One region of the Shinella sp. GW821-FHT10F02 genome, then DNA from elsewhere that is predicted to be linked to it. Evidence: riboswitches for the same ligand, from Rfam matches in the RefSeq annotation. Region 1 holds a riboswitch; the other holds the start of a gene.
The links. A riboswitch is a leader RNA that binds a small molecule or an ion and turns the genes downstream of it on or off. The one in region 1 is predicted to bind S-adenosylmethionine.
Positions count from the first base shown of each region.

Region 2: linked by a shared signal. The riboswitch ahead of metA (homoserine O-acetyltransferase MetA) and the one ahead of AC1RWL_RS14615 (O-succinylhomoserine sulfhydrylase) in region 1 are both predicted to bind S-adenosylmethionine.

Region 1 covers NZ_JBXASL010000004.1:302,608-309,755, reverse strand. Annotated here, with positions in the region: gene AC1RWL_RS14635 (aspartate aminotransferase family protein) at 1-477, shown strand, start outside; gene argF (ornithine carbamoyltransferase) at 555-1,466, shown strand; gene AC1RWL_RS14625 (Hsp33 family molecular chaperone) at 1,663-2,655, shown strand; gene apaG (Co2+/Mg2+ efflux protein ApaG) at 2,676-3,068, opposite strand; gene AC1RWL_RS14615 (O-succinylhomoserine sulfhydrylase) at 3,195-4,379, opposite strand; SAM riboswitch at 4,423-4,501, opposite strand; gene AC1RWL_RS14610 (2'-deoxycytidine 5'-triphosphate deaminase) at 4,580-5,689, shown strand; gene AC1RWL_RS14605 (MJ1477/TM1410 family putative glycoside hydrolase) at 5,782-7,148, opposite strand, start outside.
Region 2 covers NZ_JBXASL010000005.1:269,736-276,883, reverse strand. Annotated here, with positions in the region: gene AC1RWL_RS17460 (ABC-F family ATP-binding cassette domain-containing protein) at 1-1,634, shown strand, start outside; gene AC1RWL_RS17455 (hypothetical protein) at 1,743-1,991, shown strand; SAM riboswitch at 2,091-2,168, shown strand; gene metA (homoserine O-acetyltransferase MetA) at 2,228-3,157, shown strand; gene AC1RWL_RS17445 (GNAT family N-acetyltransferase) at 3,154-3,606, shown strand; gene AC1RWL_RS17440 (aldose epimerase family protein) at 3,702-4,718, shown strand; gene AC1RWL_RS17435 (methyl-accepting chemotaxis protein) at 4,864-6,771, shown strand; gene AC1RWL_RS17430 (MFS transporter) at 6,819-7,148, opposite strand, start outside.

The sequences.
Region 1 (7,148 bases):
GATATCATGGCGGTCGCCAAGGGCATCGGCGGCGGTTTCCCGCTCGGCGCCTGCCTTGCCACGAACGAAGCGGCTGCCGGCATGGTCGCCGGCACACATGGCTCGACCTATGGCGGCAACCCGCTCGCCATGGCGGTCGGCAATGCGGTGCTCGACGTCGTGCTGGAAGAGGGCTTCCTCGATCATGTGCGCGACGTGGCGCTCGTCTTCCGCCAGGGTCTCGCGGCATTGAAGGATCGCTTCCCCGAGATCATCGAGGATATCCGCGGCGAGGGCCTGATGCTCGGCATCAAGGCAAGGATACCGACCGCCGAACTGCTCAAGGCCGTGCGTGCGGAAAAGCTGCTCGCCGTGCCGGCGGGCGACAATGTGCTGCGGCTGTTGCCGCCGCTGACGGTGACCACCGAGGAGGCGCGCGAGGGGCTTGCGCGCATCGAGCGGGCTGCCGAAAAGCTCAGCGCCGCCAAGGCGGCCTGAGCACTGCCGCGCCGCGCGTCACTCGTGACGCGCAAAGGTCGCGGCAGCATCAAAGGACCGGACAGACAGGACACATCATGGCCAAGCATTTTCTCGACCTTTCCGCCGTTTCGGAAAGCGATCTCCGCGTCATCATGGACGATGCGCACACGCGCAAGGCCGCCAGCAAGGCCGGCACGGAGGCAAAGCCGCTCGCCGGCAAGATGCTCGCCATGATCTTCGAGAAGCCCTCGACCCGAACCCGCGTCTCCTTCGACGTCGGCATGCGCCAGCTCGGCGGCGAGACGCTGTTCCTGTCGGGCACGGAAATGCAGCTCGGCCGCGCCGAGACGATCGGTGATACGGCCAAGGTTCTATCGCGCTACGTCGATGCCATCATGATCCGCACCACCGACCATGCCCGCCTGCTGGAGCTTGCCGAACACGCCACCGTGCCGGTCATCAATGCGCTGACGGACCTGACGCATCCCTGCCAGATCATGGCCGACATCATGACCTTCGAGGAGCATCGCGGCTCGACGAAGGGCAAGACCTTCGCCTGGACAGGCGACGGCAACAACGTGCTGCATTCCTTCGTCGAGGGTTCGGCCCGCTTCGGCTATACGATGAAGATGGCCGTGCCGATGGGCTCCGAGCCGGACGACAAGATCCTGAACTGGGCACGCGACAATGGCGGCAACATCCTGCTCGGCCATGATCCGGACGCCATCGTCGAGGGCGTCGACCTCATCGTCACCGACACCTGGGTCTCGATGAATCAGGAACACCGCGCCCGCGGCCACAACATCTTCCAGCCCTACCAGGTGAACAAGCAGCTTATGGCGCGGGCAAACGAGAACGCCCTCTTCATGCACTGCCTGCCGGCGCATCGCGGCGAGGAGGTCACCGACGAGGTGATCGACGGCCCGCAGTCGGTGGTCTTCGACGAGGCGGAAAACCGTCTTCATGCGCAGAAATCGATCCTTGCCTGGTGCCTTGGCGCCGTCTGACGCCATCTTGAAAAATACCGCGCGCGGCACGATCTAGGGGCCATCACGGAGCGCTGTAAGGCGCTCTCTCTGGCGCATGCCCGCTCTCTATGGAATTATCGGGCGGCAGGAGCGCGAAATCACGGTAGAACGCCGGTCTGACCGAAGCGGGGCCTCTGGCCCGGCGGCTTCCCGGCGTGCAAGGAGCAGGATGATGATGGCTGAGAATGCCCTGAAACTCGGAGAGCCCGGTTATGCTGGCGACGATCATGTCGTGCCGTTCCAGGTGGAGGGCCTCGACGTGCGCGGCCGCGCGGTCCAGCTCGGCCCCATGCTCGACGGCATTCTGGGCCGTCACAACTATCCGGCCCCCGTCGCGCGGCTGCTTGCCGAGGCGATTGCGCTGACCGTGCTGCTCGGCACCTCGCTGAAGTTCGAAGGCAAGCTGATCGTCCAGACCAAGGGCGACGGCCCCGTCGATCTGCTGGTCGCCGATTTCTCCGCGCCGGAGAATGTGCGCGCCTATGCCCGCTTCGACCAGGAAGCGCTCGATGCGGCGATTGCCGAGGGCCGGACCGAGCCGCACGAACTGCTCGGCAAGGGCATCCTCGCCTTCACCATCGATCAGGGCGCGCATACCCAGCGCTACCAGGGCATTGTGCCGCTCGATGGCCATACGCTGGAAGAGATCGCCGGCGTCTATTTCCGCCAGTCGGAACAAATCCCGACCAAGGTGCGCCTTGGTGTCGCCGAACTGTTCGATCGCGATGCGGATGGCAAGGTGCGTCACCGCTGGCGGGCCGGCGGCATGGTCGCGCAGTTCCTGCCGCAGGCGCCGGAGCGCATGCGCCAGCCCGATCTTCCGGGCGGCGACGGCGACGAGGCCGGCCACAAGATCGCCGACGACGACAACTGGGCGGAAGCCAAGGCGATGGTCGAGACGATCGACGCCGACGAGCTGACGGATCCGAATGTCGGCACCGAACGGCTGCTGTTCCGGCTCTTCCACGAGCGCGGCGTGCGTGTGTACCAGCCGCAGCAGGTCTTGGACCGCTGCTCCTGTTCGCGCGAGAAGCTGAAGGGCGTGCTCGCAGCGCTGAGCGCCGAGGAGATCGCCCACACGACGGACGACAAGGGTGAGATTGAGCTCACCTGCGAATTCTGCTCGACCACCTACCGCTTCGAGGCGGCGGAAGTTTTGCCGCAGTAGCAGTAGAAGAGCACGCGTACTCAGTTCAGGACGCGTGGCTGCCCTGGCGTATCCAGGGAGAAGGCGGGGATGGCGACGTCGAAGGCTTCGCCGTTCTCCGCTTCCATGCGGTAGCGGCCGAACATGATGCCGGACGGCGTTTCGAGCGGGCAGCCGGAGGAATATTCATAGGTATCGCCGGGGCGCAGCACCGGCTGCTCGCCAATGACGCCCGGACCGTTGACCTCGTCCACCTGGCCGTTCTGGTCGGTGATGTGCCAGTAGCGCGTCATCAGCCGGACGACGACATCGGAATGGTTCGCGATGACCACCCGGTAACCCCAGACATAGCGGCTGTCGTCAGGATCGGACTGATCGGCCAGGTAGTACGGCTCTACGGTCACTTCGATGTCGCGGGTAAGCGCACGATACATGGGCAAGCCTTGAACTGATTAGCTCCTGCTATTCTACAGGAATATGGTTTCGTCAAGGATAAGCAAAGAAAGCACCGGCCGCTTCGGCCGGTGCTTCCGCATTTGTCCGTTTCGTGGTGTCGAGGATCAGGCGTTGATCTTCGCAAGGGCGCGCGAAAAATCCTCGATCAGGTCTTCACTGTCCTCGATGCCGGCCGACAGGCGCACCGTGCCGGCGGAAATGCCGAGTTCGGCGCGCGCCTCGTCCGTCAGGTTCTTGTGCGTGGTCGTCGCCGGATGGGTGATCAGGCTTTTCGCATCGCCAAGATTGTTGGAGATCTTGATCACCTCGAGCGCATCCTGCAAAGCGAAGGCCGCTTCCTTGCCGCCCTTCAGCTCGAAGCAGACCAGCGTCGAGCCGCCCGTCATCTGCTTGGCGATGATATCGGCCTGCGGATGGTCCTTGCGGCCCGGATAGATGACCTGGGCGACCTTGTTGCTTTCGGCGAGGAAATCGGCGATGCGGCTGGCATTCTCCGTCTGCTGCTTGACGCGGAGCGGTAGCGTCTCGATGCCCTTCAGCAGCGTCCAGGCATTGAATGGCGACATGGCCGGGCCGGTGTGGCGGAAATAGTCGTGCAGGTTCTCGTCGATCCACGCCTTGTCCGACAGCACAACGCCGCCAAGGCAGCGGCCCTGGCCATCAATATGCTTGGTGGCGGAATAGACGACGACATGCGCGCCGAGTTCGAGCGGCTTCTGAAAGAGCGGCGTGGCGAACACGTTGTCGACGACGACCTTGGCGCCGACCTGGTTGGCGAGCTTAGCGACACCCGCGATGTCGATCACTTCCAGCGTCGGGTTGGTCGGGCTTTCGAGGAAGAACACCTTGGTGTTCTTCTGGATCGCCTTTTCCCAGTTGGCGAGGTCGCGGCCGTCGATCAGCGTGCATTCGATGCCGTATTTCGGCGCGAGCGTCTCGACCACCCAGCGGCAGGAACCGAACAGCGCACGGGCGGCAACGATATGGTCGCCGGCCTTCAGCTGGCAGAGGATCGCGGCGGAAACGGCGGCCATGCCGGAGGCGGTGGCGCGCGCATCCTCCGCACCTTCCAGCAGGCACATGCGCTTTTCGAACATGTCGTTGGTGGGGCTGCCGTAGCGGGCGTAGATGAAGCCGTCCGTCTCGCCCTTGAAGCGGGCCTCGGCGGCCGCGGACGTGTCATAGACGAACCCTTGCGTGAGGAAGATTGCCTCTGCGGTTTCGCCATGCTGGGAGCGGGTGGTTCCGCCGTGAACGAGTTGGGTGGCCGGGCGCCAGGACTTGCTCATGTGATCGTTGCCTTCAAACAAAAAAACCGGCCGCAAAAGCAGGCCGGTTTTGAACCCGGCCTTTTTAGCTACTTGTTTTACGTGGCTGCAAGCCGGCCGGCCAAATCACCACGGGATAACTTTGCTAATACTGCGCGCCCGCGCTTGCGTCAATTGCCGGCATTTGGTTTTGTGCGGCCTTCTGACGGGACTTTATGATGATGGGTGGCTCTGCGGTGCGCAGCACAGGTATTCTGGCGGACAACGCCATTCGTGGCTTGTTCGACGGCGGCCGGCTGAAAAGCGAGGCCCCGCTCGACGACGACCAGATCCAGCCGGCAAGCCTCGACCTGCGCCTCGGCGCACGCGCCTTCCGCGTGCGCGCCAGCTTCCTGCCGGGGCCGTCGCATCTCGTCGCCGACAAGCTCGACCGGCTGCAACTGCACGTCATCGACCTCTCGGTCGGCGCGGTGCTGGAGACCGGCTGCGTCTATATCGTGCCGCTGATGGAAAGCCTCGACCTGCCGGCCGAACTCGCGGCTTCCGCGAACCCGAAAAGCTCCACCGGCCGCCTCGATATCTTCACGCGCGTCATCACCGATCGCGCCCAGGAATTCGACAAGATCCCGGCCGGCTATTCCGGCCCGCTCTATCTCGAAATCTCGCCGCGCACCTTCCCGATCGTCGTGCGCCGAGGCTCGCGCCTGTCGCAGATCCGTTTTCGCAAGGGCAATGCCCTGCTCGGCGAAAGCGAACTGCTGGCGCTGCACGGCAGCGACACGCTGGTGGCGAGCGACACGCCGAACGTCTCCGGGGGCGGCATCGCACTGTCGATCGACCTCAAGGGCACCGGCCCGGATGGCCTCATCGGCTATCGCGGCAAGCACCACACCTCCGTCGTCGATGTCGACCGCAAGAACCAGCACGATATCTTCGATTTCTGGGAGCCGCTGTTCAGCCGCGGCCGCAACGAGCTGATCCTCGATCCGGACGAGTTCTACATCCTCGTCTCGCGCGAGGCCGTGCATGTCCCGCCGCTCTACGCCGCGGAGATGACGCCCTTCGACCCGCTCGTTGGCGAATTCCGCGTGCACTATGCCGGCTTCTTCGATCCCGGCTTCGGCCACGCGCCCGCCGGCGGCTCCGGCAGCCGCGCGGTCCTGGAGGTGCGCAGCCACGAAGTGCCCTTCATCCTGGAACACGGCCAGATCGTCGGCCGCCTCATCTACGAGCACATGCTCGACGCCCCCGAAGGCCTCTACGGCACCGGCCTTGGCTCCAACTACCAGGCGCAGGGCCTGAAACTCTCCAAACATTTTCGCGCGGGATAATTTTGTAAGTGCGGGGGCTCATGCCCGCCGAGGCGGGCTGATTGCCATACGCGCCGGCTGTTCATAGATGAGCCGGCGAAGCCCTAAGCCGGCTAAAGAATGAAGTCGCCTTTCGTGAGCGTGATCGCCGCGTCGAGCCGGATGGAAAAATCGGCCTTGCCGTCGCCGTTGACGTCGCCGAAGACAAGGGTGTCGCCGGCCTTGGTCTCATAGCGCAGCTCGCCCGCCTTTTTGTGGAAAGCCTGGGTGCCGATGAAGGCGAAGGCCTGGTCACCGGCGGTTTTCGTGCTCGCGTCGATGGTCTTCAGGTCGATCCTGTCGCCGTCCTTTGCGGAAAAATCGCCGATCGTGTCGCGCCCGGAAGCGGCAACGGTCGAATCCTTGATGGACTTGAAGACAAAGGTATCGGCGCCGGCACCTCCCTTCAGCCTGTCCGCACCTGCGCCACCCGTCAGCGTATCCTTGCCCGCGCCGCCATAGAGCCAATCGTTGCCGGCCCGGCCGTCGATCCTGTCATTGCCAGCCAGCGCATGGATCGTGTCCGCGAGCTTCGAGCCGCGCAACACATCCGCCTTCGCCGAAGGTTTTATATAGGCCGGATCGCCGTCATGGGTGCCGACCAGCCGGTCGAGATCCCGGTCGGGCGAGGCGAAGGGGATGAAACCGTCTTCCAGCACCATCTTGTTGAAGTCGGCGACCCGCTTGCTGCCATTGATGTAGTCGACGACGAAGACCGGTATGCCCTTGTCCAGAAAATCCCGCTTCAGGGTGGCGATGGTCTCCTCGTCCGGGCGCAGCGGATTGTTCTCGTCCGCATCGCCGCGAAAGTAGAGGTCCTCCACCGCAATGCCACCGATGGCATCGAGATAGGCCTTTTTGCGCGCGGTGTCGGAGCCCAGGTCGTCGAGAATCCATGCGCCGTTCTGCGGGATCACGAAGAAATCCGGGTTGCTCTCGCGCGCATGCGCGGTCAGGTCCACGATGAAATCCACCATGCGCTGCGCCGCCTGCTTGACGTTTGCCGGGTCGCCCGCCTGCTTGTCCTTCGCGGAAATCTCCGCGCCCCAGAAATAATAGCCGTCGACGATATCGAGATAGGCCGCGTCAAAACCTGCCTTGACGATGGCATCGACTTCGCCGGTCTTCTGGTCGTTGAAGATGATCTTCTGCCAGTCGGAATCCCAATACCGGACCTTGCGGCTCTCCGGCCAGTCGGGATTGACCGGGCCAAGCCAGTCCGGTGCCTCGCCGGTCAACCGTCCCATCGCCGTGCCGGTCGTCGTCCAGTCCTTGTCCCAATAGTCGCGGAAGTCCGAGGCTTCGCCGATCGAGGTATAGGAGATGACGACGGAGCGGCCGCCCATGCCGTCCTTCATGCGCGTGATCTCGTCTTGCGAAAATCGGCCCGCATCGGTTCCGTCCCGCGAAGCGTCGATTACCAGCAGGTCATGGGTGGCCG
Region 2 (7,148 bases), on a different contig from region 1:
TCCGCCACCCGTCCGCCACCATCCGCTACCTGCACCAGGCGCCGGATTTCGACGGCTACGAGACGGTCGCCGCCTATGCCGAAGCCGGCCTCGGCCCGAGCGACGATCCCTACCGCGTGACCTACCTACTCGAACATCTGGGGCTGACCGGCGCCGAGCACCCGGCATCGCTTTCGGGCGGCGAGGCGCGCCGCGCCGCACTCGCCCGCGTCATGGCGCCGGAGCCGGACATCCTTCTGCTCGACGAGCCGACCAACCATCTGGACCTGCCGACCATCGAATGGCTGGAAGGCGAGCTGCAATCAACCCGCTCGGCCCTCGTCGTCATCTCGCATGACCGTCGTTTCCTCGAAAAGGTCTCCAACGCCACCGTCTGGCTCGATCGCGGCCAGTCGCGGCGGCTGAACCGCGGTTTCGGCCATTTCGAAGCCTGGCGCGACGAGGTGCTGGAGGCCGAAGAGCTGGAACAGCACAAGCTCGGCAAGGCGATCGAGCGCGAGGAGCACTGGCTGCGCTACGGCGTGACGGCGCGCCGCAAGCGCAACATGCGCCGCCTCGGCGCGCTGCACGATCTGCGCTCGCGCTATCGCGGCCACAAAGGCCCGCAGGGCAGCGTGCAGGCGAGTGCCTCCGACGCCCAGGAATCCGGCAAGCTGGTGATCGAGGCGGACAAGATCACCAAGGCTTACGGCGAGCGCACCATCGTCGCGCCCTTCTCGATCCGCGTGCACCGCGGCGATTGCATCGGCCTCGTCGGCCCGAACGGCGCCGGCAAGACGACGCTGCTCAAGATGCTGACCGGCCAGCTCGCGCCCGACAGCGGCACGGTGAAGCTCGGCACGAACCTCGAAATCGCCACGCTCGACCAGCGCCGCGAGGACCTGAACCTCGACGACACGCTCGGCCATTATCTCACCGACGGGCGCGGCGAGACGCTTCTCGTCAACGGCGAACAGCGCCACGTCACCGGCTACATGAAGGAATTCCTGTTCCAGCCCGAACAGTCCCGCACGCCGATCCGCAACCTGTCCGGCGGCGAGCGCGCGCGCCTCATGCTGGCGCGCATCCTGTCGCGCCCGACGAACCTGCTCATCCTCGACGAACCGACCAACGACCTCGACATCGAGACGCTCGACCTGTTGCAGGAGATCGTCGCGGGCTTTGCCGGCACCGTGCTGCTCGTCAGCCACGATCGTGACTTCCTCGACCGCACCGTGACCTCGACCATCGCGCCTGCCGATCCGGAAAACCCGGACGGCCGCTGGATCGAATATGCCGGCGGCTATACCGACATGATGGCGCAGCGCCGCGGCGCAATCGAGGAGAAGCGGCGGGCGGACAAGGCCGAGAAGGCGAAGACGGTCGATACCGCGGCGCCTGCGGAAGCAAAAGGCAAGGCGAAACTCTCCTACAAGCAGAAATTCGCGCTCGAAAACCTGCCCAAGGAAATGGAGAAGGCGGAAAAGGAGATCGCCGCCCGCGAGGCGAAGATGGCCGATCCCGCGCTCTTCACCAAGGATCCCGCCACCTTCAACAAGCTTGCCGCCGAGATGGAAAAACTGCGCGCGTCCCTCACGAAGATGGAAGAGGAATGGCTGGAACTGGAGATGCTGCGCGAGGAGCTGGAGGGCTGATATAGGCCTGTTCCATTCGAAACAGCGCAGATAACGGCGATGTGGGAAAGTCTGATCACTGGATGAGAGGAGCTCATCCTGTAACCCGAAAGAGATCAGGAGAGTCCCATGCGCAAGTTCATTATATCTGCAGTCGTCGCCGTCGTCGCTGCTGTTTCCTTCGCCGCCCCGTCCGAGGCCGGCTACTACGGTTACGGTCACAAGAGCTACGGCTGGAAAAGCCACGGCTACGGCCACCATGGCTACAACCGGCACTACCGCGTGAAGCGTCATTACGGCGGCTACTACGGCCACCGTTGGGGCGGCCACTGGGGCGGCAAGGTCTACTACAAGAAGCGCCACTACAACTACTACTAAGCGCTTGACGCTTTGAAGGAGCAAGGCCCGGATGCCGATCGCATCCGGGCCTTGCCCGTTTCCCGGGATGGATTGATTCGGAGGGAAACTAGCGCTATCTAAAACGCTCGTGGTGATTTGGCCGGCCGGCTTGCAGCCACGTTAAACAAGTTGCTAAAGGGCCGCGCGAGGAAGACCTTACGTGGACCGGTTGCGACACTGTTGCGGCCGGTTTTTGTTTTTCGATCGAGTGACCCATGCCCATCAAGATTCCCGATACGCTTCCCGCCTTCGAAACCCTCGTCAACGAGGGCGTGCGGGTGATGACCGAGACGGTGGCGATCCGCCAGGATATCCGCCCCTTGCAGATCGGGCTGCTCAACCTCATGCCGAACAAGATCAAGACCGAGGTGCAGATGGCGCGCCTCGTCGGCGCCTCGCCGCTCCAGGTGGAGCTCTCGCTGGTGCGCGTCGGCGGCCACCGCGCCAAGAACACCTCGGAAGACCACCTGCTCGCCTTCTACGATACGTGGGAGGAGGTGCGGCACCGCAAGTTCGACGGCTTCATCATCACCGGCGCGCCGGTGGAGACGCTCGACTACGAGGACGTCACCTATTGGGACGAGATGAAGCGCATCCTCGACTGGACGGAGACCAACGTGCATTCGACGCTCAACGTCTGCTGGGGCGCTATGGCCGCGATCTACCATTTCCACGGCGTGCCCAAGCACACGCTGGATGAAAAGGCCTTCGGCGTGTACCGCCACCACAATCGCAGGCCGTCGTCCGTCTACCTCAACGGCTTCTCCGACAATTTCGAGGTGCCGGTCTCGCGCTGGACGGAAGTCCGCATCGAGGACATCCATGCGGTGCCGGGGCTCAACATCCTGCTCGATTCCGACGAGACGGGCGTGTGTTTCGTGCAGGAGAAGGCCGGCAACCGGCTCTACATCTTCAACCATGTGGAGTACGATTCGACCTCGCTTGCCGACGAATATTTCCGCGACGTCTCGGCCGGCGTGTCGATCAAGCTGCCGAAGAACTATTTTCCGCACAACGACCCGTCGCTGCCGCCGCAGAACCGCTGGCGCGGCCATGCGCATCTGCTTTTCGGCAACTGGATCAATGAAATCTACCAGACCACGCCCTATGATCTGGAAAACATCGGAACAGGAGCCCGATCATGAGCCGTGTCGTCATTCGTCCCCTGCACACAGACGATGAAGGCGAATGGCGGCGCCTCTGGACCGCCTATCTCGCCTTTTACGAAACGGTGCTGCCGGAAGAGATTTTTGCCACCACCTTCGCCCGGCTGACGGGCGAGACGGCCGACGGCGAGTTCCGCGGCCTCATCGCCACACTCGACGGCAAGCCGGTCGGCCTGGCTCATTACCTCTTCCACCGCTCCTGCTGGGCGGTCGGCAATGTGTGCTATCTGCAGGACCTCTATGCCGACCCGGAAGTACGCGGCTCGGGCATCGGCCGGGCGCTGATCGAAGGCGTCTATGCCAAGGCGAAGGAGGCGGGTTCGCCGGAAGTCTACTGGATGACGCAGGAATTCAACGCGACGGCGCGTCAGCTTTACGACCGCATCGCCGACAAGACGCCCTTCATCATCTACCAGAAATCCTTCTGAGGGCGCCTGCCGAAAAGTATGATTTTTTCGGTTGCGGGTGACAGGGAATTGCAGCAGGTTGCCGCGCGTTGAAAGCCGGCGAAGGAGAGGCAAGCGTGGGTGCAGGCAATGAAATCTTCGGCCGCCTGGAAAATGGCGAGACGGTCGAGCGCATCACGATCAAAGGCGGCGGGCTCACCGCCCATGTGCTCACCTGGGGCGCGGTCATCCAGGACCTCCGGCTCGAAGGCCATGACGCACCGCTCGTCCTCGGCTTCGAAGACCTCGCCGCCTACCACGAGCACTCCCCCTATTTCGGCGCGACACCCGGACGCTGCGCCAACCGCATCGCCGGCGGCCGGTTCTCGATCGACGGCCAGGATTTCCAGCTCGAACGCAACGAGCGCGGCGTCACGCACCTGCATGGCGGCAGCGACGGCACCGGCCGGCAGAACTGGAACGTCGCCGGCCAGGGCGCCGACTTCGTCACGCTGACGCTGACCGATCCCTCCGGCCGCGCCGGTTATCCCGGCACCTGCGCCCTCACCTGCACCTACCGGCTCGCGGGCGATGGCGTGCTCTCCGTCACCTACGAAGCGACGACGGATGCGCCGACCCCCGTCAACCTCTGCCAGCACAGCTATTTCATCCTCGACGCCAGCACCGACGCGCTTGGCCACGAGATCCGCCTTCAGGCCGAGCACTACCTGCCCGTTGACGAAAACCTGATCCCGACCGGCGAGATCCGCCCCGTCGCCAGCACGCCATTCGACCTGCGCGACTGGACGCCGCTCCGCCGGCAGACCGAAGAAGGCGGCGTGGCCTTCGACCACAATTTCTGCCTCTCGACCGCCCGGCAGGCAAAACGCCCGGTGGCCGAGGTCCGCAGCCCCCTCTCCGGCATCACGCTTTCGGTGCTGACCACCGAGCCCGGCGTGCAGCTCTATACCGGCGCGAAGGTCGCCCCGCCCGTACCCGGCCTCGACGGCCGCCACTACGGCCCCTTCGCCGGCTTCTGCCTGGAAACCCAGACCTGGCCCGACGCCATCAATCACGAAAACTTCCCGAATGCCGTGCTCAGGCCCGGCGAGACGCTACGGCAGGAAACCGACTACCTTTTCCGCAAGGGTTGAGTGCGCCGAAAACGACTATTGCAGCGCAACAAATTCGAAACCTTTGTAGCGGAGAAACGATCCTGGATTGACCCGGAATGTTCCCGGGTTGTTGAGGGTCAGGACACGCCAGGACAGCGTCGCCCACCCTGTTGGGACCCTGTCCATGAAAATCTCGGATCTTTCGATTTCCCGGAAAATCGGCCTTCTGGTGCTCCTGATGGGGATCGCCGCGGGCACGATCGCCACCGTCGGCAGCCGCGGGCTGAGCTCGCTGGGTGCCGCCCTTTCCGATACCGGCGCGCGCGAAGAAGTGGCCCGCGAGGCCATGGACCTGCGCATCGACGTCATCGCCATCAGCCGCATGACCTACCAGCTGGCGCTGGCGCCGGAAAAGGCGGCCGACTTCGCCGCCGAAACGGAAAAGCGCGCCGGCGAAATGCTCGACCGCCTGCCGAAGATCGCCTCGACCGCCGATGCCAGCGAACAGAAATTGCTCGACGGCGTGCGCGCGTCGCTGACGCCCTATTTCGAGGACATCCGCGCCATGGTGGCCGTCGCCGGCTCCGACAAGGGCCAGGACCGCGCCGCGATCCTCGCAGCCCTCGACAAGGCGCTGGAAGGCCAGAAGGCCGTGACCGCCGCCCTCAAGGAATACACGACCTATTCCGCCGAAACGCTTTCGGGTGCCCGCGCCGTCGCGATCTCCCGCTCGACGACCACGCAGGTCGTGCTGCTGGTCACCGCCTTCACCTGCATCGTCGCGGGCATGCTGCTCAGCATACTTGTCGCCCGCAACGGCATCGTGCGCCCGATCCAGCTTCTGACCGGCGTGATGTCGAACCTCGCCGCCGGCAAGCTCGATGACACCATTCCCTGCACCGAGCGCAAGGACGAGATCGGCGCCATGGCGCGCACGCTCGACGTCTTTCGCGCCAACGAGATGCAGATGCGCGAGATGGAGGCCCAGGAGGCCGCCCTCCAGGCGCAGAGCAAGGACCTGCAATCCAACATCAGCACCATCGTGGCCGCTGCTGCCGCCGGCGACTTCTCCCGCCGCATCAGCAAATCCTACGAGGACGAGGACCTTCGCCGCTTCGCGACGGGCGTCAACGAGCTGGTCGCGAATGTCGACCGCGGCGTCAGCGAAGTGCGCCGCGTCATCGCCTCGCTGTCCCACGCCGACCTGACGCAGGAAATGACCGGCCATTTCCAGGGCGATTTCGCCGAACTCCAGGCGAACGTCAACGGCGCCATGCTGACGCTGCGCAGCACGATGACCGGCATTCTCTCCACCGCCGGCACGATCACCGGCAATTCCCGCGAGCTTTCCGCCGCCGCCGACCAGCTCGCCCACCGCACGGAGCAGCAGGCGGCGTCCCTTGAAGAAACGGCAGCCGCGCTGGAAGAAATCACCACCACGGTGAAGACCTCCACCAACCGCGCGATCGAGGCTTCCGAAATCGTGCGCGAGGCGAAGGACAGCGCCGACAAGTCCGGCGACATCGTCCAGAACGCCATAGACGCCATGGGCCGCATCGAGCAGTCCTCGCAGAAGATCAGCCAGATCATCTCCGTCATTGACGAGATCGCCTTCCAGACCAACCTGCTCGCGCTCAATGCCGGCGTCGAGGCCGCCCGCGCAGGCGAGGCCGGCCGCGGCTTTGCGGTCGTCGCCCAGGAAGTGCGCGAGCTCGCCCAGCGCTCGGCCAATGCCGCCAAGGAGATCAAGACGCTGATCAATGCCTCGGCGGGCGAGGTGAAGGGCGGCGTCTCGCTGGTGCTGTCGACCGGCGACGTGCTGTCCGAGATCAAGGACCTGGTGAACCGCGTCAACGACCACGTCGTCTCGATCACCCGCGCCGCCCAGGAACAATCCGCAGCGCTCGGCGAGATCAACACCGCCGTCAACCAGATGGACCAGATGACCCAGCAGAACGCCGCGATGGTGGAGGAAACCACCGCCGCCAGCCAGGTCCTCGCCAGCGAAGCCACGCAGCTCCAGACGGCCCTGTCACAGTTCCACATCGAGGCGGGCCGCGCAAACCCCGTGTACCAGCGCCGGGCGGCCTGAGCCGTCCCGCCAACAAAAAGGGCCAGCAGTCGCTGGCCCTTTTTCGTTTAAGCAGGTTGAGCCTGCGCTTCCGGCACCTTCGGCTCGCGGATCGTCACCACGGCGAGCGCGCCGATCAGGCAGAGCAGGCCGGCGATGAAGAAGGCCGGCAGGTAGGTCTCGTAGGCGGTCCGGGTGAACCCCGCCCCCCAGGCGGCAAAGGCGGCGCCGAGCTGGTGGCCGGCGAAGACCCAGCCGAAGATGATGGGCGCCCGCGATCCGAAGCGATCGATGGTGAGCTTGATGGTGGGCGGCACGGTCGCCACCCAGTCCAGCCCGTAGAACACCGCGAAGATCGACAATTCGAAGTAGCTGAAGCTGGTGAACGGCAGGTAGAC